2 regions of the Halomonas sp. AOP7-B1-5 genome follow, and region 2 is predicted to be linked to the other one. Evidence: riboswitches for the same ligand, from Rfam matches in the RefSeq annotation. Region 2 holds a riboswitch; the other holds the start of a gene.
The links. A riboswitch is a leader RNA that binds a small molecule or an ion and turns the genes downstream of it on or off. The one in region 2 is predicted to bind cobalamin.
Positions count from the first base shown of each region.

Region 1: linked by a shared signal. The riboswitch ahead of ACT3XD_RS16735 (TonB-dependent receptor domain-containing protein) and the one ahead of ACT3XD_RS03975 (ABC transporter substrate-binding protein) in region 2 are both predicted to bind cobalamin.

Region 1 covers NZ_JBQTDC010000043.1:13,478-28,577, forward strand. The annotation lists gene cobN (cobaltochelatase subunit CobN) at 1-372, opposite strand, end outside; gene cobW (cobalamin biosynthesis protein CobW) at 372-1,484, opposite strand; gene ACT3XD_RS16685 (cobyrinate a,c-diamide synthase) at 1,471-2,859, opposite strand; gene cobO (cob(I)yrinic acid a,c-diamide adenosyltransferase) at 2,859-3,452, opposite strand; gene ACT3XD_RS16695 (AAA family ATPase) at 3,449-5,179, opposite strand; gene ACT3XD_RS16700 (FecCD family ABC transporter permease) at 5,582-6,637, shown strand; gene ACT3XD_RS16705 (ABC transporter ATP-binding protein) at 6,634-7,398, shown strand; gene ACT3XD_RS16710 (NAD-dependent epimerase/dehydratase family protein) at 7,479-8,366, shown strand; gene ACT3XD_RS16715 (Yip1 family protein) at 8,551-9,162, opposite strand; gene ACT3XD_RS16720 (ABC transporter ATP-binding protein) at 9,397-10,161, opposite strand; gene ACT3XD_RS16725 (FecCD family ABC transporter permease) at 10,161-11,144, opposite strand; gene ACT3XD_RS16730 (cobalamin-binding protein) at 11,144-12,013, opposite strand; gene ACT3XD_RS16735 (TonB-dependent receptor domain-containing protein) at 12,048-13,853, opposite strand; cobalamin riboswitch at 13,990-14,197, opposite strand; partial or broken gene ACT3XD_RS16740 (hypothetical protein) at 14,398-15,100, opposite strand, start outside.
Region 2 covers NZ_JBQTDC010000004.1:145,076-160,175, forward strand. The annotation lists gene ACT3XD_RS03920 (LysR family transcriptional regulator) at 1-446, shown strand, start outside; gene ACT3XD_RS03925 (TetR/AcrR family transcriptional regulator) at 479-1,129, opposite strand; gene fabF (beta-ketoacyl-ACP synthase II) at 1,237-2,502, shown strand; gene mapR (GntR family transcriptional regulator MpaR) at 2,569-3,978, shown strand; gene ACT3XD_RS03940 (hypothetical protein) at 3,982-4,608, opposite strand; gene ACT3XD_RS03945 (NRAMP family divalent metal transporter) at 4,942-6,255, shown strand; gene hpxO (FAD-dependent urate hydroxylase HpxO) at 6,407-7,609, opposite strand; gene ACT3XD_RS03955 (LysR family transcriptional regulator) at 7,786-8,715, opposite strand; gene speB (agmatinase) at 8,873-9,775, shown strand; gene ACT3XD_RS03965 (cytochrome c oxidase assembly protein) at 9,790-10,629, opposite strand; gene ACT3XD_RS03970 (DUF2243 domain-containing protein) at 10,632-11,096, opposite strand; cobalamin riboswitch at 11,209-11,400, shown strand; gene ACT3XD_RS03975 (ABC transporter substrate-binding protein) at 11,463-12,476, shown strand; gene ACT3XD_RS03980 (pseudoazurin) at 12,543-12,974, shown strand; gene ACT3XD_RS03985 (alpha/beta fold hydrolase) at 13,024-13,812, opposite strand; gene ACT3XD_RS03990 (sensor domain-containing protein) at 13,839-15,100, opposite strand, start outside.

The DNA of each region.
Region 1 (15,100 bases), on a different contig from region 2:
AGCATCGTCCGGGGCGTCGCAGCCGGGCACCAGAATCAGCTGGCGCTCGGGCTTGGCAGCCGCCCAGGCCAGAAGCCGCTCGTAGCCGTACTGCCAATAGCCCTTTCCACCCAACAGTGACACCACCACCAAGCGGGCTTTTTCCAGCACGCGGTCTTCGTAAAGATCAAACGCCGCCGGTTTCACCAGGTTCATCCAGTTCGCCAGCCGCACCGAGGGGTAGTCATCGCCCAGGCGATCAACTGCCTGGGCCAACGCCGACAAGTTACTGTCAGCGGCGGACATAATCACAACCTCGGCAGGGCTTTGCTGCAGGTCGATGATGCCTTCATCATCAACAAAGCCTCCCGGTTTGGCGGCGAAAAGATGCATTAGGCGCTTACCGACGTCTCAGCGCTGGCCAGCGCCTTATGAATTTCATCGCTGTTCAGCGTTTTGCCGATAATCACCAGCTGGGTCTGGCGCGCCTCGTCTTGACGCCACAAACGGTCAAAATAACCGTCCAGGCGCTCGCCGACGGCCTGAATAACTCGGCGCATGGGTTTACCGGGGATCGCCGCAAAACCCTTGGCGCGATAAATCTCCTGGGTTTTCAGCAGATGTTGAAGCCTGGCCGCCAGCTCATCGCCATCGACTTCGCCCAGCGTAATGACGCAGGAATCAAAGTTATCGTGGGCGTGATCGTGGTGGGCGCCTTCGGCATGGTGCTTGTCGTGATGGTTGGTAATCTTGTCGATATGCTCCTCACTGGCCGCGCCAATGCCCATCAGGGCTTCCAGCTGGGCCGTGTCAGTCGCTAGCGTTTGATCGATAAACAGCGTTTTGACCGATGCGGGCACCCGCGCCTGTACCAGCGCTTCAACCCGGGCTTTCTCGTCGGCGTTCAGCAGGTCGGTTTTACTGACCAGCACTAAATCCGCCGCGCTTAGCTGGTCATCCAGCAGTTCGCGCAGGCTGGGGTCGTGGTCCAGGCTGTCGTCGGCCAGCCGCTGAGCGGCAACCTTTTCTTCGTCGTTGGCAAACCGGCCCGCGGCTACGGCAGGCCCGTCGATCACGGTGATAATGGCATCGACGGTGCAGTGCTGGCGGACTTCCGGCCAGTTAAACGCCTGCACTAGTGGCTTGGGCAAGGCCAGCCCGCTGGTTTCGATCAGGATGTGGTCGATATCATCACGCCTCGCCACCAGCTTTTTCATCACCGGCAGAAACTCTTCTTCCACGGTGCAGCAGATGCAGCCATTGGCCAGCTCGTAAATACTGCCGTCTTCACCGGCGTCGACTTGCTCGCCCTCTTCAGCTCCGTCTTCACAACCTAACGCACAGCTACGCAGCAGGCTTGAGTCGATATCCTGCTCGCCGAACTCGTTGACGATCACGGCAATCCGCTTACCGGTAATCTGGCGCAGAATATTGGCCAGCAACGTGGTCTTGCCGCTACCTAGAAAGCCGGTCACGACCGTGGCGGGAATTTTATTTAACTGCATGCGAGGATTCCTCAATTTGGGGGCTTGCGGCCGTGGCCTGCGCTGAATCGTTGCCAAGACCGAGGCTAAGCAGACGCGCTACCGCAGCAGGATTATTCGGGAAAAACAGGTGTAAGTACGTCGCCGTTAAGCGACCGGCACGGTAGATCGGCTCGCCAGGCGCGGGGTGGCGCTGGCGGCGCCCGTAAGCCATCGGTTCAGGCATTTGCTCGGCCATCGAGCGGTGATGGGCATGGCCACGAACCGGCCCTTCGGGCAGCTCGGCGGTCTGCATGCCCTGGCAGCCGCGCCGCCCACGCATGGCACCGTGCCCCGGCAGTAAGCCGAGCATGGGGTGAGTGTTCTCGGCATAGTCGGTTAGCGTTTCCAGGCTATACAGCATGCCACCACACTCGGCGAGGATGGGTTTACCCGCGCTAAAGAAGCCGTTAATGGCATCGCGCATGGCGGTATTCGCCGCAAGCGCCTGCGCATGAAGCTCCGGGTAGCCGCCAGGTAGCCAAAGGGCATCGCACTCGGGTAGTTCGGCATCGCTCAGTGGTGAGAAAAAGCGCACCTGCGCACCCATCTGCGCCAGCAGGTCCAGGTTGGCCTGATAAATAAAGCTGAACGCCGCATCGCGGGCCACGCCTACTGTCTGCCCAGCCAGTGCCTGCGGCACAGCAGGAAGCGCCTCAGTAGAAGCACTAAAGCTGACCGGCGAAAGCGTGGCGAGCGCGTCCAGCAGCCCTGCGGCTTCCAGCGCCTGCGCCGCGGCTTCAAAGCGAATTTCCAGATCGTCGCGAATCTCTTCCGCCTGCACCAGGCCCAGATGACGCTCGGGAAGTGCCAGCTCAGGGTCACGCGGTACGGCAGCTAAAAAAGGAATGGCTGCGGGCAGCGCGCCTTCAATCAGCTCCCGGTGGCGCTGGGAGCCGCAGTTATTGGCAATCAGCCCGGCAATTTGAATGTCGTCACGAAAGCCAGCCAGCCCCGTTACCAGTGCAGCGGCTGTTTGGGCCATGCCTTTAACATCCATCACGATGGCCATGGGAATGCCGAACAGCGCGGCTAAATCGGCACTGGAAGGCTCGCCGTCAAACAGGCCCATGGCGCCTTCCACGAGAATCAAATCGGCTTCAACAGCGGCTTCATAAAAGCGCTGGCGGCAGTAGGCTTCGCCTGCCATCCATAAATCGAGCTGGTCAACCGGTTGGCCAGAGGCCTGGGCGAGTATTTGCGGGTCCAGGTAGTCCGGCCCGGTTTTAAATACCCGCACCACCTTGCCCTGATTGCGCAGCAGCCGCGCAAGCCCGGCGGTTACCGTGGTTTTGCCCTGACCTGAGGCAGGTGCTGAAATAAACAGCGCGGGGCAGCTGGCAGAAGGTGTACTCATCAGTACTCGATCCCCGCCTGAGCTTTGACGCCGCCGCGAAACGCGTGGCGCTCATCCTGCACGGTGCTGATGGTGTCGGCAATTTCCTGAAGTGGCTGTGCCATGGTGCGCCCGGTAATAATCACATTCTGATGCGCTGGGCGGCGTTTGAGTGCCTCTACCACCGGCACCGGGTCCAGGTAGCCGTACTTGAACATGTAGCTCATTTCGTCCAGCACGATGATGTTGTAGGCCGGGTCTTCCAACAGGCCCTTGGCGATTTCCCAGGCAGTTTCGGCGGCTTGAATATCGCGCTCGCGGTCCTGGGTTTCCCAGGTAAAGCCCTGGCCCATGATATGCCAGTCAAGCCTTGGGTGGTCACGAAAGAACAGGTATTCACCGGTTTCGCGCCGCCCTTTAATAAACTGAATGACCGCGCCTTTCTGACCATGCCCCAGCGAGCGCGCCAGCGTACCGAGCGCCGAGCTGCTTTTACCCTTGCCGTTGCCTTTGAGCAGGATTAATACCCCGCGCTCTTCAGTGGCGCGGCTGATGCGCTCATCGACCACCTCTTTTTTGCGCTGCATGCGGTTTTGGTGATTGCTATCGCTCATGCTGACTCCTGGGTGGGCAGTGCCCAATACAAGGCGCCCAGCTGCTGGGCAAGGCGTGTCGCCTGGCCACGTTTTACAAATGAGTGTTCGGTATCCATCACTACACAATCGCCAAGCGTTGGCAGGTCTGCAACGGACTCGCGGGTGCGCCCGTCGGTGATCAAGTAGGTACGTATATGTAGGCCGGGTTCGCGGCGCTGCCACTGACGAATCAACTTTCCTGCCTCCTCAACCGCTTTACGCAGCGGCGTGCCGCCCCCGCCATCGGCACTGTTCAGCGTCGCCTCTAGGCTTTTGGGCGCACGCTGGCGGGTGAGTAGCGGTGTCACCGTATTGTTGCCAAACCCCAGCACGGCCAGCTGCTCGCGAGCGCTGTACGCCTGGCGGGTCAGGCTATCCACCCAGCCCTTGGCCTGGCCCAACAGGCGCTTACCCAGCGTCGAGCCGGAGGTGTCCAGCAGTACCAGGTGCAGCACTGGCTGCCCGGTGCGCGCTTTGCGATCACGCAACTGTCGCCAGGGCCACTGACCACGATTGGCGATCAGCGTGGCGAACCAGTCGGGGCGAGAGGTAGACGAAGGTGGTTTATTAGCTCGCCCCTGGCCCAACTCGGTGCCCTTACGCGTACCGCCAAGTGAAAGCAGCGGCTTAGCCGCAGGCCGGTTGATGGGTGTAAGCGCAGGGAGATTCAGCAGTTGGCTATCCAGCATGTTCTGCGCGATGGGCGGCATGGCGCCCCACTGCCCCTGCTCGCCTGAATGTCCACCGGCAGACGACTGACCGCCAGAAGGCTTTTCATTTGGCGTGGACGAAGGTGGTGGAGAAGACGGCGGCGTTGATGGTGGTGTGGAAGATTCATGCGTACGCCGATGGGCCAATACCCAGGGCTCAACGGTATCCACATCGTCCTGAATGATTGTATCGCCTCCCCGCCAAGCGGCATGGGCCTGGGCGGCGCGGTGCCAGGTAACATCGGCACGCAGGCCTTCGACGCCGGCTTCTTCACAGCGGTTGGCGATGTGTGCGTAAACCCATTCAGGTGCGCTCACGGCTGCTAGCACATCTCTCGCCTGCTCGATACGTTCACGCAGGGCTGACTGCTCAGCGGCGAAGTCGGCGATAAAGCGTTCGGGGTCGCGATCAAAAGCATCGCGCTGCTGCACGATGGCGATGCGCTCTTCGATACGGATGGAGGCCGGCTGTTCCAGGCAGAGGCCAAACCGGTCGAGCAACTGCGGGCGCAGTTCGCCTTCATCCGGGTTCATGGTGCCAATCAGGCTAAAACGTGCCGCGTGGGAGTGACTAATACCGTCGCGTTCAACGATATTGACCCCACTGGCAGCGACATCCAGCAGCAGGTCGACCAGGGTATCGGCGAGCAGATTGACTTCATCGACGTACAAAACGCCGCCATGCGCTCTGGCCAACAGCCCTTCGTGAAAGGTGGCTTCGCGCTCGTTCAATACCTTTTGCAGGTCCAGGCTGCCGGTCAGGCGGTCTTCACTGGCGCCTAGCGGCAGGGTCACAAACGGCGACTTGCCGCCCTTGTCAGATTCGGGCAGCAGTGCCGCCAGCGCGCGGGCGAGGGTTGATTTTGCGCTGCCTCGCGGGCCGCTAATCAGCACCCCGCCAATGCGCGGGTTGATTACGTTTAAAAGCAGCGCTTTCTTAAGCGATGCCTGGCCGACGACGGCGGTAAAGGGAAACTCAACCACAGGCATCACCATGGGTAAAAGGAACATTGACTTGATTTAACAAGAAGATATTGAGCGACTGAGAGCCGCAACAAGCGCGTAAAGCGCATACTCTACAAGCGGGTAAAACTAATACATTAAGCAGCGCATGGACACTGCTATACACGTGAAAGTTATTCATCCCTGACACGAGAATAACGATAGAGCCAAACCCCGTGAAAGTGGCTACAATAACCGCGCATTATAGAGGATGGCGTCAGGTGGAAGCCACCTCGCCACTTCAGCAAGTCGTCAATATCAAAGGTTTTTTAGTGTTTTATCCTCTCGTCTTCGGCAGTCTGTCGAGCTTTATGTCCATCGGTACCCGGAACACCATCTCATGAAGTTCGCCCCCGCCCTATTTAATACGCCTTTCACACAATGAAAGCCATTGCCATGCAAAGCGCCCCGATGGCTCGCACTCAGGCGCACTGGCTTTGGCTTGCGCCCTTGGTGCTGCTGATCGCACTGCTTGCCGGTACGGCGATTGGTGAAACGGCGATTCCCGTGGATACGATTCTCAAGGTATTGGCTAATCATCTTCTGGGTGCTAACTACGCCGTTGATCGTATCGATGCTGGGATTATCTGGAACTACCGGCTAAGCCGCGCCCTTGTAGCCGCGTGTTGCGGATCGGCCCTGGCCCTGGCCGGAGTTGTGCTCCAGGCGTTACTGCGCAATCCCCTGGCCGACCCGTACTTGATGGGTATATCGGCAGGCGCCTCGACCGGTGCCGTGGCCGTCACGGTGGCGGGGCTTGGCGCGGGTGCTTTAACGCTATCCGCGGGGGCATTTGCCGGTGCTGGCCTCGCGTTTGGTTTGGTGGTACTGCTTGCCCATGCAGCCAGTAGCGGTACCGGCGGCGGGCGTAGCACTCAGGCGGCCGGGGCCATTATTCTGGCCGGTATTGCAGGCTCTCAGCTGTTTAACGCACTCACCGCCTTCATCATTACCAAGTCGGCCAGTGCCGAGCAAGCCCGCGGCATCATGTTTTGGCTTTTGGGCAACCTTTCTGGGGTGCGCTGGAACGATGTGGCAATCGCCTTTCCTGCCGCCCTGGGCGGCCTGTTGATTTGCCTTTGGCACCGCCGCGCACTGGATGCCTTTACCTTTGGCGCCGACAGCGCGGCATCCATGGGTATCGCCGTTCGCCCAACGCGGGGGCTTTTAATTATTGCGGTAGCGCTGGTGACAGCCATTATGGTGTCGATGGTCGGCGCTATTGGCTTTGTGGGCTTGGTGATTCCCCATGCCATGCGCTTTATCGTGGGTACCCAACATACGCGTTTGGTGCCCGCTTCGGCACTTGCTGGCGCCGTGTTTTTGATTGGCTCGGATATTCTTTCGCGCATTCTGGTGCCCGGCCAGGTACTGCCCATTGGGGTGATTACCTCGTTGATTGGCGCGCCAGCTTTTGCGTTGATTCTTGTTCGGGGCACGAGGAATCGATGAAATTAACTGCACAACAGCTGGGCTGGAGCGTACATGGGCGCACGCTGTTAGAAGACGTTTGTCTTGACGTAGCGCCCGGCCAGACCTTCGGCCTAATTGGCCCGAACGGCTCCGGTAAAACTACGCTATTACGCCTGCTGGCAGGTTTGAATAAACCTAAAACAGGCCGCGTACATATAAACGACCGGTCGATTGCCAAAATGCGCCAGCGGCATATCGCGCAATCCATCGCGCTGGTTGAGCAACAGGCGGAAACCACCGATAGGATCCACGTGCGCCAGGTCGTGGGGCTGGGCCGAACGCCGTTCCTTTCGGCGCTGCGCCCGTGGTCAGCTCAGGATGACGCCATTGTGGATCAGGCGCTGAATGATGTGGATATGGCGCACATGGCGGACCGCCTCTGGCATACCCTTTCCGGCGGCGAGCGCCAGCGCGTGCATATTGCCCGGGCACTTGCCCAGCAACCCAAAATCCTGCTGCTGGATGAGCCCACCAACCACCTGGATATTCGCCACCAGCTGTCGATTCTTGAGCTGGTCAGGCAGCTGCCCATCACCGTGGTAATTTCCCTGCACGATCTGAATCAGGCCATGGAGTGCGACCGCATTGGCGTGATGGACGGTGGACGCCTGATCGCCAGCGGCCAACCGCATGACGTGCTAACCGCCCAGTGCTTACAAGAGACGTTCGGCGTGTATGCCCACGTGCTGGATGATCCTATTGACGGCAAACGGATTATGCGTTTTAGAAGCGCGGTTTAAACGCTTTTCGGCGGTGTAACGCTTTCTTTGCTAAGGTGTGGGTCCTTGTAACGAACTCTTACAATAAACAGGAAATCCACATGCGTATTTTGTTTACCGGTGGTAGCGGCAAGGCTGGACGTCATGCGACCGCGTATTTGCGCGACCAGGGTCACAGCATCACCAACCTGGACTGGGTAGCGTCCGTTGTGCCGGGCATCACCACGCTGAAGGTAGATCTGACCGACGCGGGCCAAGTGTTCAATGCGTGCCAAGCTTACGCCACTTTCGATGAGCTGGAGCCGGGCACTGGAATGCCACGCTACGACGCCATCGTTCACTTTGCCGCTATCCCCGCCATTCTGCACCGCCCGGATAACGAAACCTACCGTATCAATACGCTAAGCACCTACCATATTCTGGATGCCGCCACCCACCTGGGCATCCCCAAAGTAATCTTTGCCTCCAGCGAAACCACCTACGGCATCTGCTTTGCCGATGGCGAGAAGCTGCCAGACTACCTGCCTATCGATGAAGAACACCCCACTGTGCCGCAAGACAGCTACGCCATGAGCAAGGTAGTCAACGAAGTAACCGCGCGTTCGTTTCAAGCGCGCTCAGGCATCGACATTTACGCCCTGCGTATCAATAACGTGATCGAGCCTCATGAATACCGCCAGAACTTCCCGGCGTATATGGATAACCCGGCGCTGCGCCGACGCAACATCTTCGCCTATATCGATGCCCGCGACTTGGGCCAGATGGTCGACTGCTGTCTGAAAACGGATGGTTTAGGTTACGAGGTGTTTAACGTCGCCAATGAGGATCTATCGGTAGGGCTTACCAATGCCCAGGTGATCGAGCGCTTCTATCCTGGCGTACCTGTACAGCACGCAATGGGAGAATATGAGACGTTCTACAGTATCGACAAAGCGCGGCGCCTGGTGGGTTTCGAACCGCGTCACTCTTGGCGAACTGAGCTGGAGTAGTAAATCAACACGTCTTACTTTCTTGTCTTACTTTCTTGTCTTACTTTCTCATCTCACTATCTCGCCTCACTATCTCAGAAAAGGATTCCCTGTAAGATTCCTGATCAGTGCATGAGGGCTACGCGCTTGGCAATATGCCTCGTGCGTAGTGCTGCTAACTGCATCGTCGGAACCATCTATCTTGCTATCGCAAGAACCGCCACACCACGCTGTGTTCAGATCCCATGCTCCATAGCAGCACAACGATCGCAAGCAGCACTTCTAATACCAGCACGCCGATGCATAGCGTCGCGGTCGACATGATAAAGCCACGCTTGTGGCTGATGCCCAGGAAACTGGGCGTTCCCTTGTAGAGTAGGTAAGCGCTGTAAAGTAGGCCAATCACTATGCCCAACATGCGAAACCAGAAAACCGGATAAAGCGCAAAAACACCGCTCAGAAACATCGGCGTGGCAATGTATCCCGCGAAAATAATACAGTCGCGGCGGCTAGGACGGCTCTCCAGCTTGCGGGCTAGCCAGTAAATCACGTTACCGACCAAACCAACGGCCACTAACATCAGCGCATAGAACGCAATACCTAGCGCCAGGCCATTGGTAATAGAGACTTTATAGGTATCGATACCGCCATAGGTCCAACCCAGACGGGTCGTGCCGATTAGCGCACAGACCACAGGTATAGCCGCCAGAATAAGCACATGGTGGGCATAGAGATGGCTGACGGACTCATGCTCGTCACTGATTTTATGCCACTCTACGTCAGGATGATGGAGGAGCCCCCAAACATGGTGGATCATAACGACCTCCCGCTAATGCAAAGGCATAGCAATTGAAACCAGCACCTGGGACCAGCTGCTGGGATCAGACTTGAGATCAGGTGATGATAAGTGGGGTCAATCATCAAGGCCCAAACCCACTTTTAGTGTAGATCACCAGGTCTATTTATGACGCTTAATGGCCGCTGTTCAGTAAAGATATTTTCCTGCCAACCGTCACTCCCCCTCACGCGTTTAGCGACAGCGCTGTGTCCTCTATATCGGTACAAATACCGGCGCACCATTGACCTCAACAACCGTGAGCCGCTGACGGTAGAGCGCTTCGAGCGTACCGGCGGTTAGCAACCTTTCCCGTGGGCCCCACTTGGCTTCCCCATTGGGGTACAGAAGCAGTATCTGGTCGCACCAGCGGGCGGCTAAATTAAGATCATGCAGGCACATCACCACACTTTTGCCGCTTGCCGCCTGCTCGGCCATTAACGCCATGACGGCACTTTGGTGATGGAGATCCAGATGATTGGTTGGCTCATCGGCAAGCCAGATAGCGGGAGCTTGAGTAAGCACCGTGGCCAGAGCAACGCGCTGGCGCTCGCCGCCGGAAAGCGTGCTGACCAATCGCTTGCTTAAAGTGCCGATATCCAGGCGGCCCAACGCCTGCTCTGCAAGGGTGTAGTCAGCGCCACTTTCCCGCTGCCAAGCGGAAAGAAACGGATGGCGGCCAATCAGCGCCGTTTCCATCACCGTAGCCGGAAAGCTGTCCATTCGCTCCTGAAACACGACCCCTAACGTTTGCGCGACCTGGCGGCGACGTAGGCTGGCAAGCGGTGCTTCGTTGAGATGAACGCTCCCGGAGCGCGGCGCTCGTAACCCCGCCAGAGTGTGCAGAAGTGTAGTTTTACCCGCCCCGTTGGGTCCCAGCACGCCCCATACTTGCCCTGGTTGAATGGTTAAATTCAGCGGTGTTCCGCCTGGGCGATTAGGCACATCGATCACCAACTGCTGAGTGGTCAATATGCTCATTAGCGGCTCCGGTGGAGCAGAAACAAAAACGTGGGCACGCCCAAAAGCGCGGTAATCACCCCAACCGGCAGCTGTTCAGGGGCAATCATGGTGCGCGCCAAGGTATCGGCCAACACCAGCAGCGTGCCGCCCGCCAGAGCACAGGCGGGTAGAATAAGCCGCTGATCGTTGCCTAATAGCAAACGCAGCATATGGGGCACCACAAGACCCACAAACCCGATGCTGCCTGCGGTGGTGACCGCCGCTGCCGTCAGCAGGCTGGCAAGAATGTAGATACCCCACTCCAGCGGGCGCACGTTAACCCCCAGTGCAGCAGCCTGGGGGGCACCACGGGCCAGCACGTTGAGACTTCGCCCCAAAGGCACCAATAGTAAGCATACTGCCAGCAGCAGTAAAAGCGGCGGCCAGGGGGTGCGCGCATAGGAAAGATCGCCCATCAGCCAATACAGCATGCCCGGCAGGCGCTCGGCAGGGCTCATTGCCAGCATCAACGTAATCACCGCACCCCAGCCCGAGGCGACCACTACTCCAGTTAATAGAAGTCTTGCGGGGCTCCAGCCGCCACGGCCATGCGCCAAACCAAACACCAAAAGCGTTGAAAACAGCGCGCCAACAAATGCCGCCCCCGATACCAGGAACCCGCCCAGACCCACCAGCATGGCTGCCAGCGCGCCAATAGAGGCTCCGCCAGAAAGCCCCAGGACGTAAGGATCAGCCAAAGGGTTGCGCAGCAGTACTTGCATCAGCGCCCCGGCTACCGCCAGCAAGCCGCCGACTGCAAACGCAGAAAGCGCTCGGGGCAAGCGCAACTCCCAGACCAGCGTGCTGGCTAAAAGCTCGCCCTGCCCCTGGGCAACAGCCCACAGTTGAGCAACTGAGAGGGAGGCGCTGCCAATACTCACGGCAAACAGCAAAGCGATTAGCGCGGCAAGGACAAGCACTCCCAAGGGCGCACTTAGGCTGCCTTGCGCTACTTTCCTCATTACCGCGCCCCACGCATTCGGCGAACGCTATCCAACTGGTCACACAGAATCTTGGCACCTTGTACCATGCGCGGCGTCGGGCGCTGAATAAGCGAAGGCGGTACAAAGAACAGATGGTTATTGATCACCGCTGTAAGGTACGGATACTGCTCCCAGTGGGTTAACCAGTGGCGGTTTTCTTCACCCATTCCACCGGCCACGATAGCTTCAGGATTGGCTGCCAGCACGGCCTCATCATCAAGGCGTGGTACTAAACGTGGCTGTTCTCCCACCACGTTAAACCCGCCGCACAGCTGAATGACCTGGCCAATAAGATGCTGGTCGTTAACGCTCATAAGCGGCTCGTTCCACACCTGGTAAAACGTACTGACCGGCTCACGGTATTCATATTGATTTTCAAGCGCTGCCATCTGGCGCCGAAAACCATCAGCGACACTTTGCCCGGCGGCTTCCGTACCGGCCAACCGCGCTATGCGCTCAATCGTGCTGGCCACGCCCTCAATTGTGCGAGGCTCAATATAAAAGACCGATAGGCCTAACGCTTCAAGCGTTTCAAGCTGCTCGGCAGGATTCCCCGTGACCCAGCCAATCACCAGGTCAGGGGCAAGGCTTACCAGCGCCTCAAGATCAATACGGGTATGGCTGCCCACTGAGGCAACCTGCTTTGCCTCGGGCGGATAATCGCTATAGGAGACCACCGCCACCACCTGTTCACCCGCACCGGCGGCGTAGGTAAGCTCGGTGGCGCCCGGCGACAGCGTGGCGATGCGCCGGGCAGGGTTGTATAAGCAGACTTCTCGGTCGCGATCATCCACCACGCAGCGCGCGTGGTGATTCGCCTGCGCTATACCCGCAGGCATTACTAGCATGAGGGCCAGCGCCGCTCGCGCCAATTTATGCACTTTATTGACCAAAATGAACACTCAGAAAACCTGCCCGTCCCGCATTTAAATAGTCGGCGCCATCGAACGAGCGCGTGGTCACGTAATCCTGGCCCATAACGTTCTCTAATGTAAGGCGAGCACTCCACAATGGAGCAAACTGCCAGCCGGCGCGCAGATTGACCAGCCCATAACCACTTAGCCGGTCCTGGTTTTGTGCATCACGATAGCGGTGGTTTTGAGCGACCCACGAACCGCCCAGCGACCACTCGCCTAATTCGCGGTCGATATCCAGACGTACGCTTTGCGTAGCGCGATTCTGCAGCCGATTGCCTGTTAAGCGATTCTCAGGATCGGTGTAGGTCAACGCGGCAGCTAATATCCAATCATTTAGCTCAACGCCACTGGCAAGCTCTACTCCCCGAATCCGTGACGAAGGCACGTTAGACTGAACGCCCTGCCCCGCAATCAGATTATCAATATCCGTTTGATAGAGAGCGGCATCCCAAAACCACTGCGCATATTGGCCACGAACACCCACTTCAGCGGTTTCAGAGGTTTCAGATTCAAGGTCCGGATTACCAAACCCTGGGTAGTAAAGCTGGTTATACGTCGGCGCGTTGAACGCCGTGCCATAGCTGGCCCGCAGGGTGTGGTTGCTATCCAGCGCGTAACCTGCTGCCAGGCTGCCGGTAACTTCATCGCCATAAGCTTCATTATCATCAAAGCGTAAGCTGGCTTGCAGGGTTAACGGTGAAAAATCCAACAGCGCTTGGGTGAATACGGCTTTATTGCTGCGGCTGGTTTCATCGTATTCAATAGTACTGTCAACCTTATCCTCGCTGTATTCAGCGCCTGCGATCAGCTCGTGAGCCCCCGCGGTAACAATATTTTCCCAGCGCGCAGTGCTAATCTTGGTGTTGAATACCGAGTCGCCAAAGCTTGCATAGTCATCGCTCTCATCGCGGGATTCACTCAGCGTGAGGCGGCTGTGCCAGTCGCTTGTGATCGGCAACTCGCCATAAATACCGGCTACTTGTTGAACAAAGTCGTTTTCACCGCCGTCGTATTCGTTATTACCCCGAGCGCGTAGCGCAAGAGCACCCACCTCAGCGCCATTTTCAAACGTATGCGAAACCCGCGCCAACGCAGAGGTATTGTCGTAGCCTTTATCTTCGCCATCGCGGCGAACCGGCTGACCATCGGTAGTCAAGTGGCTGCCCGCAAAGCTGTAGCGGGTACCGCCTTCACGACCGCTGATTCCCGCGCTTACTCGCTGAGTATTGAACGAACCACCGCCTATCGAAAACCTCGGCTGCGGCCCCGCTTCGCTCGCTTGGGGCGTAAATAACTGCACTACCCCGCCAATCGCATCGGCACCGTACAGGCTACCCCGTGGGCCGCGCACGATTTCAGCGCGCTCAAACATACGCGGGTCAAGATACGACCAGGCAGCCCCGCCGCTGGTGGCTGAACGTAAACGAATACCGTCAATCAACAGCACATTTTGGCCGCTTCCAGTACCGCGAATATACATGCTGCTGTTTTTTCCAAAGCTGCCGTTAGAGCTTACATCCACCCCCGGCTGGCCACGAAACAGATCGGTAATGCTCACCGGGTCTTGGCGGCGCAGCGTGGCTTCATCTAATACGGTAACCGAGGAAAGGCTGTCATTGGCCGTACGCGGCGCCAGCGCGGCAGTAACCACTACCGGGTTAAGAGTGCTTTGCAAACCAGCTTGAGCGCTTGGCAGGTCACTCTGAGCAACGACCACGGGAGATACAACCAACGCAGCAAGCGCGGCAGAAACAGGAAGATAGTTAGGCATGAGGAGGTACCTTGCGCGCTGTGCCAACCCGCACAGCGTGGTTTTTATAATCGCCAAGCGCAGGCACCACAAGGGAATAGCAGGAAGTCACTAATCGCCTTGAGAGCGCCCACCGCGTCCTGGCATGTTCGGCTGATATAGCCCTCTCTCTCAGGCCGGTCTCCGGGCTGACAAGCGAAGCACACTGACGCTCCCAAGCACTCACCTTCCCATGCGTTTATATTGCACAGTGGTAACGAGGGCTCTTAACTTGATCACCGTTGCGGGGGCAGCGTTGGATTGGGCACCAACTTCCCGTTTCACCAGCGGCTTTGGCCGCCGACACCTGAAAGAGCGCGTAAACTAGCAAGTTGTCGTGACCCGGTCAATTTGACGGGTTCCTTACCGTACAAAACACAACATTTAAAAAACGATTGCCCTGACCGGTTGGTAGCAGATCATTTTTTCCAATCTAGCCGAAATCACTCAATACCAAGCGAAAATATAATCAATGGGTACAAATAAGGTATGCTCTGCATAGTTTAATGTTGCCCAACTGAAAATATTATTCGCCTACTTGAAACCACCAGGTTAAAAAAGCATCTTCCTCAACCAGGTCAGGCGTAGGCTGTGCTAAAAAACCGTAGCCTGCATCAATCTCTAAAGCGTTCGTTTCCAGTACTATATCTCTAATATTGCTGATACTTGAGCTTTCCTTAATACTAATCTGCTCCTCCTCTGAAGAAAATAACCCAACATGTAAACCTAACGCCGTGTACCAGAGACTGATCAATTCATGATCGTCCTGAGATTTAGCGGAAAAAATCACTTCTTTAACCATATCTACAGTATCTATCGTTTTGGGGGGCAACGCATCACTGCCTATAAGATCACCTTGTTCCACAAACTGCTGCCAAAGAGGTGAACCAGCATCAAAAAATAAATAAGGAGGCTTGATATAACCTGCCGTTGGATTGGACTGCTCGTGCCACTCTTCTTGTGGCTTTAAATTTATGAAAGAAAAATCACTGATTCCATTAAAAAACGTCTCGTGCTCCGCATAATCAGGATGCTGAGATATCTCAAACTGATACACAAACTTATGCTCCAGCAGAGTATCGATCACTCGAAAATGCGTGAAACTGGTATCCCATGACGCTTGAAATTGGTAAAGATTGTAAAACAGATCACGCAAATCCTCGCTGCTATGCTCGCCAGCTTGATCAAGACTCTGGACTGACATTTCCACTAGGTTTTCAAACTCATGC
Region 2 (15,100 bases):
GCTATCTAAAGCGCGCCGGCTACCCGCGTACTTTGGAGCAGCTAAAAGAGCATGACTGCCTGGTGTTCCGCTTTCCGCTGGACGGGCGTTATCTCGGCTGGGGATTTGTGCGTAACGGAATACGCTTTGATGCACCGGTAAACGCACGCATGATCAGCGATGACATTGATGCACTCGCGCAGATGGCGGTTGAAGGTGGTGGGATCACTCGATTAGCAGCGTTTATCGCAGAGCCGCTTATTGCGAATGGCAAGCTGGTGGCGCTCTTTACCCAAAAACCGGTGACGTCAGAAACGATTACCTCTGCGCTTGAGGCCGACGCGCAGGTTGAGATCGAACCATTGGAGTTTTATCTCTGCGTGAGGCATCGTCGGGAATTAACCCCCAAAGTGCGCGCATTTAGCCAGTTCTTGACGGAAACGCTGCCTGAGCGCTGGCGAGCGTAACGCGGGGGGAACGGCTTTACACATACCCATAGCTATTGGGCCATCACGCGTTGCAGCATCCCTTCGGCGTCGCCTTCACTTACGCCAAGCATTAAAAGGATCTGGCGCTGGGTGGCCATCAATACGTGCTGGCGTTCTTCCTCGCCCGGCAAGCTCTTGGCAATGGCGACGGCGCCTACCAACGAGGCCAAAATAACCCGCGACTTATCGGCAATAACAGTGCGGTCATTGGCAAAGGGCAGCTGTTTAAGCTTACTCAGCGCGAGCAGGCGCGTTTCGAGCATTTTCTTCATGCTTAAATACGAGGCTTCAAACATGGTGCGGATTTCGGCTTTTTCGCTGCCTATCTCGTTAAACAGCACCGCTTCAGGCCCCGGCTGCTGCTTACGCTCAAGTTCCTGCAGATTCCAGTAGTTGGACACAAGCTCGGTGAGATGCTGCAGGGAGAGCGGCCCTTTGACCAGCCGTGCTGCGCGACTGCCGTCCAGGGTCTTACGCACAGAGGCATCATAGAGCGCTTCTTTAGAGGCAAAATGGGCATAAAAAGCGCCGTGGGTCATTTTAGCCAGCGTCATTACCTGACCAATAGACACTTTGTTGAACCCATACCGACTAAACAGCTCTGTCGCTGAAGACAGAATCCGCTCTCGGGTTTTTGCCTTGTGGCTTTTGGGATAAGGCATGTTTACCTCGTCATGGCACTGCTAGCTAAATGGTGCCGCTAAATATTATCTTGATCATATAATGCGTAATGCTAGCGTTAGCTTATTTAAAGCACTGAGGAGTCGCTATGCATTCACCTATTGTTATCACTGGCATGGGTATGGTCAGCCCCTTAGGGTGCGACGTCAAGACAACATGGCAGCGCCTGATCGAAGGCCGCTCGGGTATTAGCCAGATCACGCGCTTTGATACCGACGCCATTCCGATCAAAATTGCCGGGGCCGTTGCCCATTCAACTGATGATCCCGAAGCGGGCCTGCGTCTGGATGATATCGCAGACGTTAAAGAGCGCCGCAAGCTGGATCTGTTCAGCCTTTACGCCATGGCGGCAGCAAAAGAGGCTCTTGAACAGGCTGGCTGGCAGCCTACGGATGAAGCTCAACGACGCGCTACGGCAACCATCATCGGCTCAGGCATTGGCGGCTTCCCAACGATCACCGAAGCGCAGCAAACGTTACAGCAGAAAGGTTATCGCCGGGTATCACCCTTTACCGTACCGGCGTTTCTGGCCAATATGGCCGCGGGCAATCTGTCGATTCGCTACGGCTTTCAGGGCCCACTGGGCTGCCCGGTGACGGCGTGTGCGGCGGGCCTTCAGGCGATTGGCGACGGCATGCGCTTAATTCGTAGCGGTGAAGCTGACGTTGCCTTGGTGGGCGGCGCCGAGGCGTGTATCGACCCACTGTCTTTAGCAAGCTTTAACGCGCTTAAAGCGCTTTCCACCGAGCACGAACGGCCAGAAAGCGCGTCGCGCCCCTTCGACAGCACCCGTAACGGCTTTGTGATGGGCGAAGGTGCGGGCCTACTGGTGATCGAAACCCTGGCCCACGCCGAGGCCCGTGGCGCCACGCCCCTGGCGGTGATCAGCGGCTACGGCACCAGTGCCGACGCCTACCATATTACCGCCGGGCCGGATGATGGTAACGGCGCCGCTGCGGCGATTCATTCAGCGCTTAAAATGGCGGGGCTTGGCGCGGATGAGATCGGCTATATCAATGCCCATGCCACCTCGACTCCGGTAGGCGACCGCGCCGAAATTGCGGCCCTACGCCGCGTGTTTGGTAGCACTCTAGCGAACATTCCTATCTCTTCCACCAAGTCGGCAACGGGCCACCTGTTGGGCGCCGCGGGCGGTGTCGAGAGTATCTTTTCAGCGCTGGCCGCCACCACCGGCCATCTGCCGCCCACGCTCAACCTGACCCACTGCGATGAAGACATGCAGGATCTGGACTTTATCCCGCTGACAACGCGTACCCAGCCCACTCAGCATGTGCTGTGCAACGGGTTTGGGTTTGGCGGCGTCAATGCGGCGCTGATTATCAGCCAGCTATAGCGCTGGAAGTCGGTTTTCGGCCGCCGTTAGCGTATCCTCAAGGCCTGTTTTAGGCGGCTGACAACCATGAAACGCTACGAACGCTTTGCCGACGAGATTTCCGAACTGATTCGCAGCGGCGTGCTGGCACCGGGGGAGCGCGTGCCCTCGGTGCGCCAGGCCAGCCGCCACTACGCCATCAGCCCTTCGACCGTTTTTCAGGCGTACTACCTGCTGGAGAACCAGGGGCTGATCGTGGCGCGGCCGCGCTCGGGCTATTTCGTGCGCGAACAGGCCCCGCGGCTGCTCACCGAGCCCGAGATGAATCCGTGCGTTCAGGAAACCGCGGACATTGCGGTCAGCGAGCTGGTCTTTTCGGTGCTGGGCTCGCTCCAGGATAGCGACACGGTGCCCTTTGGCTCCGCATTTCCAAGCCCTGAACTGTTTCCGCTGCCGCGCCTGGCACGCAGCATGACCAAGGGGCTGCGGGCGCTGCCGGCCGACGCCATCATTGCCGACATGACCGCCGGCGACCCGGACCTGCGCCGCCAGATCGCCCTGCGCTATCGCTTGACCGGCGTGCATCTGCCGCCGCAGGAGCTGGTGATTACCAACGGCGCCATGGAAGCGCTGAACCTGGGTTTTCAGTGCGTCACGTCTCCGGGGGATCTTGTCGCCATCGAGTCGCCCGCCTTCTACGCAAGCCTTCAGGTGCTTGAACGCCTGAAGCTCAAGGCGGTGGAGATTCCCGTGCATCCTCGTGAGGGGATCGACCTGGACGCCCTGGCGGAAAGCCTGGCCCGCTATCCCATCAAGGCCTGCTGGTTCATGAGCCACCTGCAGAACCCGCTAGGTGCGAGCCTGAGCGATGCCAAGAAGCAGGCGCTCTACACCCTGCTCAAGCAGCATCAGGTGCCGTTGATCGAAGATGATGTCTACGCCGAACTCTACTTTGGCACCACGCCGCCCGCGCCGGTGAAGCACTACGATGACGAGGGACTGGTGATTCACTGCGGGTCGTTTTCCAAGTGCCTGGCGCCGGGTTACCGGGTGGGCTGGGTGGCGGGTGGGCGCTACGCGGAGGCCATTTCGCGACTGAAACTGATGACCACCATCTCGCCCTCGGTGCCCGCCCAGGTGGCCATTGCCGACTACCTGCAGCACGGTGGCTATGATCGCCACCTGCGCCGGCTGCGCTACGCCCTGGAAGCTCAGCAGGGGCACATGCTGGATGCAGCGGCCCGCTACTTCCCTGCGGGTACGCGGGCCACGCGCCCGGCGGGTGGCTACTTTCTATGGTTTGAATTTCCCAGGCAGGTCGATTCGCTGCGTCTTTTTCACATGGCCCGCGAGCAGGGCATCAGCATTGCGCCGGGACCCATCTTTTCCGCAACGCAGGGGTATCGCCACTGCGCACGCTTGAGCTACGGCCACCCCTGGACGCCGCGCAGCGAAGAGGCCATGGCGCTGCTCGGCCAGATGCTCGCCTCGTTCTAGCGTTTAAGCAGTTTGGCCTTGCAGGTGGTGGCCTTCCGGGGTCTGGCGCATCAGCTCGCCGATTTGATACAGGTCGTGCCGATACATATCAAACCGTGAAATGCCGTGGGAGGCCGCGATCAGCACAAAGGTCAGCAGCATCAGGATGGCCGGCGAATTCAGCCAGGTAAACGCGGGCGATGTAGCCGGGTAAAGCAGCGTAAAGATACTCATCCCGCCCAGAAACTGCGCCAGCATGCTGTTCACGATCACCAGCGAAATCATCAGCACGCGAATATTGTGCCTGGGCAGGTGGCGAAGGCTCGCTTCGCGGCCTTTTTCGAGCCGCTTGCGGCGGCGTACTAGCGGAATGGCGTAGGTGCTCAACTTCTCCTCGGAAAACGCCCGCAGTACGAGGTGCGGATCAAGGTTCGGGCCAAAGATGCGTGCGACCGCCTGGTTGAAGGCACTGGCGTCACCGCCCGCTTTCGCCCCCTCGGCCTTTTGCGCCAGCTCGTCCAGATGCGCCTTCTCGGCGCCTGAAAGCTTCAGGTCATTGGCGAAGTTGATGTTGTAGTTGACCTCGTAGACCTGATACAGCGCGGCGGTCACGCCCACGAAAATCATCAAATAGATAAAAACAGTTAACATGGTTGGCCTCTTGAGCGTTTTATCATCCTGCACTTGGCCCGGCTGGCAATCGCCAGTCTGGCCGGTACGACTATGCCTTGCCAAGCCTTTCCAGTACAGACTCAGAAAGGCGCAATAAATACATATCAGCTGCGCGCCTGACCTGGGGCAAGCAATGTGGGTTGTCATGTAGACGTGACATGCAGGCGCCACCGTCAGCGGTTTTAGTTACTCAGGATAACCCTGCGCAATAGGAAAGCAGCCCCCGACTGAGCTAACATAGCGCCCCCAAAACGCTGTTCACGCGAAAATAATAACCAGAATCAACCGAATCCCGCTCACAAGGAACCTGCCATGCCCCCTCAAGAATCCAGTACGCTGACGGCGCCGGCCAAATCAGTGTATGCCAAATACCTCGCGGCTCTCGGGCCCGGTTTTCTGTTTGCCGGGGCGGCCATCGGCACCTCGCACGTCGTTCAGTCGACGCGTGCCGGGGCGGAATACGGCATCGGCCTACTGGGGTTTATCCTGCTTGCCGTGCTGCTCAAATATCCGTCGTTCTTCTTCGGCCCGTTCTACGTCAGCGTAACCGGCAAGTCGTTGATCGAAGGGTATCGCCAGACGTTCGGCAAATCCGTGGTAGCGCTGTTCGCGCTGGTGCAGATCCCGGTGACCGCGATCATCATCGCCGCCATTGCGATTACCACCGCAGGCCTTGCCGGCAGTATCGTGCCGCTGAGCCTGAGCCCGCCCACCGTGGCGGTGATATTGATTGCGCTGTGCTGCGCGCTCACCTTTGTCGGCGGCTACAAGCTGCTGGATTGGGTCAACAAGGTGTTTATCGTCATCCTGAGCGTGACCACCGTGTTCGCAGCGCTTGCCGCCGTGCCGCTGGTCGACTGGACGCTCTATCCGGCAACGGCAGTATCGCCACTGTGGAGCACGGCGACCTTCATTACCCTGGTGGCGGTGCTCGGCCTGATGCCGTCGGATATAACGCTCGCGATCATGAACTCGCTGTGGTCCGAGGCGCGCAACAAGAACCAGGGCGTGCGCAGCGATACCGCCGCTGAAAAAATCGATTTCAACATTGGCTATATCGGTGCCGCCGTACTCGCCGCCTGTTTCGTGATCATGGGCGCGGGCGTCATGCACAGCCAGGGCATCACTCCTGCCGATGGCGCCGTGGGTTTTGCCAGCCAGGTCATCAGTTTGTACACCAGCACGTTGGGTGAGTGGAGCGGCGTGGTAGTAGGTATTTCCGCGTTTACCGTGATGCTGACGACGCTCTTGACCGTGCTGGACGGTTTTCCGCGCATGATCACCGCCTCGTACTACACCTTTACCCGAGCGGAAAACGATGGCGAAGAGACACGCCGCATAGAAGGCAGCCGGGCGTTTCTGGCCTGCATGATCGGCCTTTCGCTGCTGGCCATCGTGATTCTCTACACCCTGATGGGCAGCTTCCGGCTGTTCATGGATTTCGTGATGGTAGTGGCATTTCTGATCAGCCCCATTCTTGCCACGCTCAATCACCTGACGGCCAATGGCTCGACGGTGCCGCTGACGCTGCGCCCCTCCAAGCTGATCAACGCCTGGAGTTGGCTGGCAATTGCCACGTTGGCACTGCTATCGCTGGGCTATATTTACGTGCGTTTTATTTACTGATCGTTAGGCGTTAGGCGTTAGGCGTTAGGCGTTAGGCGTTAGGCGTTAGGCGTTCATATTAATGGCGTGCTGGATAACAGCACGCCATTTTTTTAGGCGCCTTTATTGTCTTTACCCGCGCTTTTATCTCGGCCGCCATTACCCTGGCGCTTTAGCCTAAAGGGCCGCCTAGAATGGTCTTTTTGATTCCCTCACGAACGCCCTGGCCATCCTCCTGGCCCAGTTCGGCATACCACGCCTGGGTTAGCGCCGAGGTGTGGCCGTGAATCATTTCCGCACGCTGGCGCGCTCTTGCCACGATCTCCCCAACCCGCTTAACGCGCGCCGTATTGTAATTATCCAGCGCCTGGCGCAGCGCCTCATTTGGCGTTGGCACATCCTCAAGAGCCTTTTGAACCACCTGGGCCAGTACCCAGGCGTCTTCCATGGCCTGGCAGCCACCCTGGCCTAAATCAGGCGCCATGCCGTGGGCGGCATCGCCCAGCAAAGCCACGCGGGTATCGGTCAGGGTTTCCAGCGGCTCAATGTCATGAATCTCGACCCGCGCCATGCGCGCCGGGTCAACGTGCTCGATCAGCGCCTGCACGGGACGGGCCCAACCCGTGAAGTGCTCGCGCAGCTCCTCTTTGTAACGGGCGGGGTCGTTGGGGGTGTCCGCGGGCAGCGGCACATCAAAGAAGCAGTAGAACTCCTCTTGCCCTTCGCTGTTGCCCCCGGTGCCCATGGGCATGAGGGACACGCGCTTGCCTTCGCCCACGTACTGATCCCAGCTGTCCAGCGGGGCGAGCGCATCCTTTGCGGGTACGCGTACGTTCCAGTTCACATAGCCCACGTACTGGCGCTCGACGGCGCGGCCCACGATCTTGTTGCGCAGCCGGGAGTGGGTGCCGTCCGCCACCACCAGCAGGTCTGTTTCGACCTTGCGGCCGTCGGCAAAGGTCACCGTCACGCCGCGAGCGTCGCTCGTGTAATCCACACAGTGCTGCCCAAGCTCGATGTGCTCGGCACCGACCGCGTCAAACAGCGTTTGCTGCAAGGCGGCGCGGGCGATGGGGCAGGCGCGCTGCTTGACGTCTTCATAAAGCGGCGCCAGCGAGAAATCGCTCAGCAGATGGCCATCATGGCTCAGGTAGCGCATGCGCTGCATATCGCCGCTCAAGCGCTCGATGGCCGTACCCAGGCCTAGTTGGTGCATCACCTTGACGCCGTTGGACCACAGCGAAATAGCCGCCCCTACTGGGCGCATCTCCTCCACCCGCTCCATGACGGTGACGCGGTGGCCCTGCTGCTGGAGTGCCAGCGCAGCGCTCAAACCGCCCATTCCTGCCCCAATGACCAGAACCTTCAGCGACATCGGTAACTCCTTGATGGTGTTTGGCGTTGTTATGAAAAGTAGTTTTTATGAAGACTAGTGGTTATGAAAAGCCGTCGTTATAAAGCAATAGGCATATCTTCAGTGTAAGCCGGTTGCCCGACCAAGACGATTCGCGGCCGCCCATTTTATCAAGCAATAGGGATGCCACTTTTCGATCAGGCCTGCCCGTTGAAATCCCGGGCAAAATCGATCAACTGCTGATTGAGCCAGGCGATGGAGGGCTCATTGGCATACAGGGCATGCTGAATCAGCGTCATGTTGAGCGCGGGAAGCTCCTTGGGCGGCTCTACCAGCCGCACCGGCAGCATGGCGATAAACCGCTCGGCCATCTGCCGCGGCAGGGTCATGATGGCGTCTGTCAGTGCGACCACGCGCGCGGCGGCAATGTAGTTGAGGTTCTTCGAGATCACCCGGCGCGCGAGCCCGTGCTGGGTCAGGCAGCTGTCGATATTGCTGGGCCGCAGCCCGCTGATATCGGCAAGCTCCACGTGCAACATCCGGGCAAACTGCTGAATGTCGAGCGCCTCGCCCACGCCTTGATTGTGCGTGGCCGCCAGGCATACCAGCTCTTCGTGCATCCAGGGTGCCTGCAGCACGCCGCCGGGCAGCTCCTCCTGGCTATCCAGCCCTACCACCATATCGATCTGGCGGCTCTCGAGCCCTTCGCTCAACGCCTCCGGGGTAATCAGTTCAATGGAAAAACTGATGCCCGGCGCATAAGTCAAAAGTTGGCTTAAAAAGCCGGGGTACATGACTTCCTCAAAGTAGTCCGTGGTGGCCAGGGTAAAGCGACGCGAACTGCTGGCAGGCGCGAATGAAGCCGGCGGGGCCAGCCCCTCCTGCAGCATGGCCAGCGCCTGCTGTACCACCGGCAAAAGCGCCAGCGCCCTGGGGGTCGGCTGCATGCCGTTTTCGGTACGCACCAGCAACGGGTCATCCAGCGACTCACGCAGCCGCTTCAGCGCATGGCTCAAGGCCGGCTGGCTCAAGTGCAGCTTTTCGGCGGCCCGCGTAACGTGGCGCTCGCGCATCAGCATCTCGAAAACGCGCAGCAGGTTTAAATCAAAGTGGCGCAACGCGCTCATAAATGTCCGTAGTTAGCCATTATTTATATAGCGAATGATTTAATTCTAAACATTCATTTAATTTATTGCTGGAAATTATTTATGGTCGCTTCCTCATCGCGTGGCTTACGCGATCTTGTGCTCAAGGAGACGTCCGCCGGTGACCCAGACACCCATCATGCCCAGCCTGTTTGGTGATGTTATTTCGACTTTCATGAACGTGGCCAAGGCCACCGATCCTAAAGCGACCGATGCAGATGTCGTGATCAGCGGCGTGCCCTTTGACCTGGCATGTTCAGGCCGGGCGGGCACTCGCATGGGGCCGAACGCCATTCGCCAGGCCACGGCCAACCTGATCTGGGAAGGCAAACGCTGGCCGTGGGATTTTGCGCTCGAAGAACGTCTTGGCGTGTGCGATGCAGGTAACCTGGACTACGCCTACGGCGAGCCAGAAAGCCTGGTGGATAACCTGGAAAACCATGCCGGACGCTGGCTGAAGGCGGGCAAGAAAATGCTGACGCTCGGCGGCGACCACTATATCAGCCTGCCGCTTCTGCGCGCCCACGCACGCGAACACGGCCCGCTGGCACTGATTCACTTCGATGCCCACACCGATACATACGAGCAGGGCACTCGCTTTGATCACGGCACCATTTTCCACCACGCCCTTAAAGAAGGCTTGGTTGTGCCCGAGCATTCGCTGCAGATCGGTATTCGCACCAGTTACGACCGTCACAATCACCCCTATGAAGTGCTGGATGCCGACTGGGTGAACGACAACGGCCCCAACGCGGTGCTCGAAAAAATTCGCGCCCGCGTGGGCCATCACCCGGCCTACGTCAGCCTGGATATCGATGGCCTCGACCCGGCCTTCGCCCCGGGTACCGGCACGCCGGTATGCGGCGGCATGTCCACCGACCTGCTGCTCAAGGTGGTTCGCGGCCTGGTGGGTATGGATCTGGTGGGCATGGATGTTGTCGAGGTTAACCCAGCCTACGATCACGGCGACATTACCTCGCTTGCCGCGGCAACGCTGGGGCTTGAGTTCTTGTATGTGCTGGCGGCGTCCAAGGGCGCTTAATAGCCTTTACGCATCTATGTATTGACTCCGACGCGACTTATGTCGCGTTCGGCACTTTTGAACAACCCCTCACGCCGTTCGACCGGCTTGCGCAACCAAAGCGTTAGCAGTACAACCGCCAACAGCACTTCCGCCAGGTCGCCGCCGTAATACATCAATTGGGCGGCGGCCTGTATTTCCTCAAGCGAATGGTCGGTGCCACGTGGCCAAGCGTAGCCGTACATAAGTTTGCCCAGCAGGCTGTGGGTGGCGATAGACGCAAACAGTACGCCTAGCCGAAAGCGCAGGCTTAGCCGATGGGGCGACACATCGGGCTCAGCCAGAATCGCCCAGCAGAAAAGATACCCCGCCACCAGAAAATGCACATGTATCCAATAGTGAAGTGTCTGATTATCTAGCGATGCGCTATACAGCGGCGTGAGATAAAGCACATACATACCGCCGATATTGAGTATAAGCGCGCTGACGGGGTGGGAGACGAAGCGCACGAACCGGCTCTGCAGTAAGGCGGCTACACGCCTGCCACCTGCCTGCGGCAACGTGCGTAATAGTAAAGTGATGGGCGCGGCCAAGACCCAGGCAAGCGGCGCCAACATGCCGATCAACAAATGCAGGGTCATATGGCCCACCAGATCATGGTGCGCCCAGGCCATTAAAGGGGGTGCTACGGCGATGGCAAGCAACAGGCTGCCTAAGGTAAAAAAGCTACTCCGCCAACCGCTCCAACCAGCCGCTTTATGACGCTGGGCATAAGCCGCCGCTAGATACGCCAGCGTGATTAAAGCAATCAGCGCCAACGGCAGCCAATCAAGCAACGCCACTTGCGCGGCATGGGTATGGTCGTGAACGTGCATGTCTAGCGATGCCCAAGACGCTTGGCACGGCGATAAAACCCGATGCCCACAAGCAAAAGCACTATTGCCGCACCATTCCACACCACGTCATAGAGCAGTGGATCGACCCCATAGCGAATCTGATGCAGGCGCAAAATTTTGTGGTTGATCAGGCCATCAAAAAGCTGGAAACCGCCCATACCTAAAAAGAAGCCCGTCTTGGCCCAGGGAATTGTCAGGCGCTTGCGCTGGGAAAGGTCAAGCAGCATGAACACGCCTATCACAATGGCGAGTAGCTCGAAGGCATGCAGTAGCCCATCCGAAATAATCCCAAACGTTGGCGTACCAAAATCAAAGAAATGATGCCATTGAAGCAACTGGTGAAAGACTATTTCATCGACGGCCGCCATTACGCCAGCACCCAACAGCACGGCTGCCCATAGCGAGCGTTTCGTATCAATATTGGAAGAGGGGAAATGATTCGCCATGGCATCCTTGCTCCTAGCAGTTTTCCTCAAGTTAGGCACTACACCCTTTTCTCGCAACCAGGAAGCGGTGAGCCAAGGCTATTTTTAACAATGTTAAGTGCCATCGTTACACCCTAGAATACCCCGCGTCGGTGTTCTTTCGAGAACCTAACAGAGAATCCGCCGCGCCTGGCCGCGAAACGGAACTGCCCCCGCAACTGTAGGCGGCGAGCGATGCTCGACAATGCCACTGGACACTATGTCTGGGAAGGTGAGCTAGCGACGACCCGTCAGTCAGGAGACCTGCCGACACCCTAACCTTCATCGAGCGGGTCGGCTCAGTTTTTTGCTGTTCCAACGGCCTGCTCATCATGCACGGGAGTGTACATGATGTTGAAATTGACCACGGCGGCTGTCGCCAGCCTTGTGCTGGGAAACGCAGCTTACGCCGCTACCGATTACCCCTTGACGCTTGAAAGCTGCGGCCACGAGATCACGCTGGAAAAGCCCCCTGAACGGGTCGTAAGCATCGGCCAGGCACCCAGCGAAATCCTGTATATGCTGGGCCTTGCCGATAAGCTGGAGGGCACAGCGCTGTGGATCAACCCGGTGCTGGATGAGTTTGCAGACGTTGACGCCACCGTTGAGCGTCTTTCCAACGATGCGCCCAGTTACGAGAGTGTGGTGGCCAAAAAGCCTGATCTGGTCGTCTCGGCCTATGAGTGGATGATTGGCCCGGCAGGCGTGGTTGGCACACCAGAGATGTTTGAGGATTTGGGGATCCCCAGCTGGATCATGCCCACAGACTGCATCGGCAAAAGCAATCAACAAAGCATGGATGGCGCCCGCTCGACGCTCTTCGATACCGAGTTGATTTACGAAAGCATTGACACGCTAGCCCAGCTCTTTGACGTGACCGAACGTAGCGATCAAGTGATTGCTGAGCTAAAGGCGCGCGAAGCTGCGGCCGTAGAGAAAGCCGAAGCGCTGGATCTGCCCGATGATATCACCGGTGTTTTTTGGTACTCCTCCGCCGACATGGCCATCGATCCTTATGTAGCAGGTGTCAACAGTGTGCCCGACTGGCTGATGAACAGGCTGGGGATCACCAACGTCGTGACTGCAGAAGAAGAGTGGCCGACCGTTGGCTGGGAAACCATTGCCAGGAGCAACCCTACCTTTATTGCCGCCGCGCGCATGGACCGGCGCCGCTTCCCGGCCGATGATATTGCCGCCAAGCGTGAGTTTCTGGCATCCGACCCCGTTACCCGCGAGACCGAAGCCGTTCAGCAGGAGCGTATTATCGCGATTGATGCGCACGCACTGGATCCCTCGGTCAGGTCAATCTTTGCCTTGGAAGTGCTCGCTGACCAGCTTGCCGATTTTGATCTAACCCACTGATACAGTGGCTATTCCATACTGCGCCCCGTCTACGGGGCGCTTTGTCTTTTATAAAAGGATTTTGTGATGAAGATACTGCTTCGAATCATGGTTCTGCTTGCCCTTTTCCCATTGGCTGCGCAGGCCGAGACACATATTGTCGAGATGCTCAATCGCAACGACACCGGGCCCATGCCCTACGCACCGGATTACTTGGCGATACAGCCCGGCGATACCGTTCGCTTTGTACCCTCTGCGCCAGGCCATAACGTGGCATCGATCGAGGGCATGATGCCGGAAGGCGGCGAAGCGTTCGTCAGTAATATCGGCAAAGAGGTAGACGTCACTTTCGATGCCGAGGGCATCTGGGGCATCAAATGCTCGCCACACTACACCATGGGCATGGTTATGCTGATTCAGGTCGGCGATACCGCCGCTACGCAAGCAGACCTACCTGAATCATTGCCGCCCGCGGCCCAAACGCGCTTTCTAGAGATACTTGAGCGACATAACGGCTGACCAGTGAATAGCGCCTGGTAAAGCGCGGCGACGTTGCCTCGATAGCGCGTTAAGAACGCAGCCAGGCGTTGATTTCTTGAAGAACAAGTTCAGGGTGCGTCATATGCAGGCAGTGACCATGGCTTGCCAGCAGGCGCAGTGTACTATCCGGCATATGGTCACGCATATAATCACCAACCTTAGGATTGGCCAGCGTATCCTGCTCACTCTGCAGAATAACAGCAGGATGTTTTACCTGAGGCAACAGGTGGCGGTAATCCGAAAAGAACGTCGCTTTAGCGAATATCTTGGCGACTACCGGGTCGGTCGAGCAGAAGCTGCTGGAAAGCTCGCCCACTAATAATTCAGAGCTTTCAGGCCCCATTACCAGGGGCGCCAGATAATTAGCCCAGCCAATATAATTTCGATCCATCAAATCGATCAGTTCTTCCAAGTCCGCATGTTCAAACCCGCCATGATAGTCAGGTGGCATGTTCAAAAAGCAGGGTGAAGGGCAAATCATGATCTGACTGGCAAAGCGTTCAGGCTGGGCAATGCTTGCTAGCAAACCAATCGTACCGCTTACCGAATGCCCGACAAAATGCACCTGTTTTAAATCCAGCGCTTCGCAGATATCGGTGACATCCTGGGCATAGCCTTCAAGCGAGTGGTAGCGCGCCTCACTAAAGGCCGATAGCTGCGACTGGCCTGAGCCCACATAATCAAATAGCACCAACCGATAACGGTCTTTTAATGTAGGAACTAGATAGTGCCACACCTGCTGGTCACAGCCGAACCCATGAGCAAGCATTAGTGTTTTTTCGCCAGCCCCGACAATAGTCACATTGTTACGTGCCATGACCTGCTCTTTAGTTAACACGCCGTTTACTCCTTCGTTTTAAATGAGTGAGTTTTATACTTCGCTTGAAACTCCGTTTGATACCACTCATCAATCCATGCGAAAAAAGCGCGAGCGGGCATTGGCTTGGCTATGTAGTAACCCTGACCACATTCACAGCCAAGTTCCATCAGCAGTTGGCTATGCTCTAGTGTCTCAACCCCTTCTGCGACCAGACCACACTCGAATGCGCGAGCAAAGCCGATGACGCCCTTCAAAATGGCTAAATCACTGCTACTGGTCAGCATATTTTTGACAAAACTACGGTCAATTTTGAGGGTATCTACCGATAGATCCCGGAGATGGCTCAACGAGGAGTAACCGGTTCCGAAGTCATCCAGAGAGATACGAATTCCCATTAACCGGCAGGCATTGAGCACTGAATAAACATGGCTCACATCTTCAATGGTACTGGTTTCAAGTACTTCAATCTCAAACCGCTGTTTAGGCAGGCGGGGGAAGTCCGAAAGAATGACGCTTAAATCGCGCAGAAATTGCGGGTGCTGTAAGTGGTAACCATCAATGTTGACGCTGATCTGCAGGTCCAGCCCCTTCTGTAGCCATATTTGTAGCTGGCAGAGCGCTTTCGTAATCACCCACCGGCCTAGCGCCAAACCGGTAGCGGTATTGCTAAGTACAGGCAGGAAAGTATCCGGCCCTTTCAGGCCTTCTACCGGATGATTCCAGCGTATTAATGCTTCAACGCCAAACACCTCACCTGTGCGCATATTGATTTTAGGCTGGTAATAAAGCTCAAACTGATCGGCCTCCATAGCGCTGCTAATCGCAAGCAGCTCTGAATACTTCTCCTTTTGAACGACTTCATTATCGATATTAAAAAGGCAAACCTGACTCTTTCCGGCAAGTTTTGCTTGATACATTGCCTGATCAGCCTGGCGAATCAGCTGGTCCGGCTGTACTTCTTTCGCCTGCGGATAAAGCGTAACGCCAATACTGGCAGAGAGCTTTAAGTGCATTGAGCCGATGCTGATGGTCTCTGAAAGTTTGCTGATAAGCCGCGTTAGCGACTCTTCTACCAAACCTGCGCTAAAGCGGCCATTTAAAAAAATAACGAACTCATCGCCTCCAAAACGGGCAATTAAATCATCACTTCTAAGATTATTGGCCAGCCGCTCGGCTACGAACTGAAGGACCTTATCACCTACATGATGCCCATAGCGGTCGTTAATTTCCTTAAATCCGTCAAGATCAACAAATGCCAAAGCGAATGCCATAACGCTACGCTTTC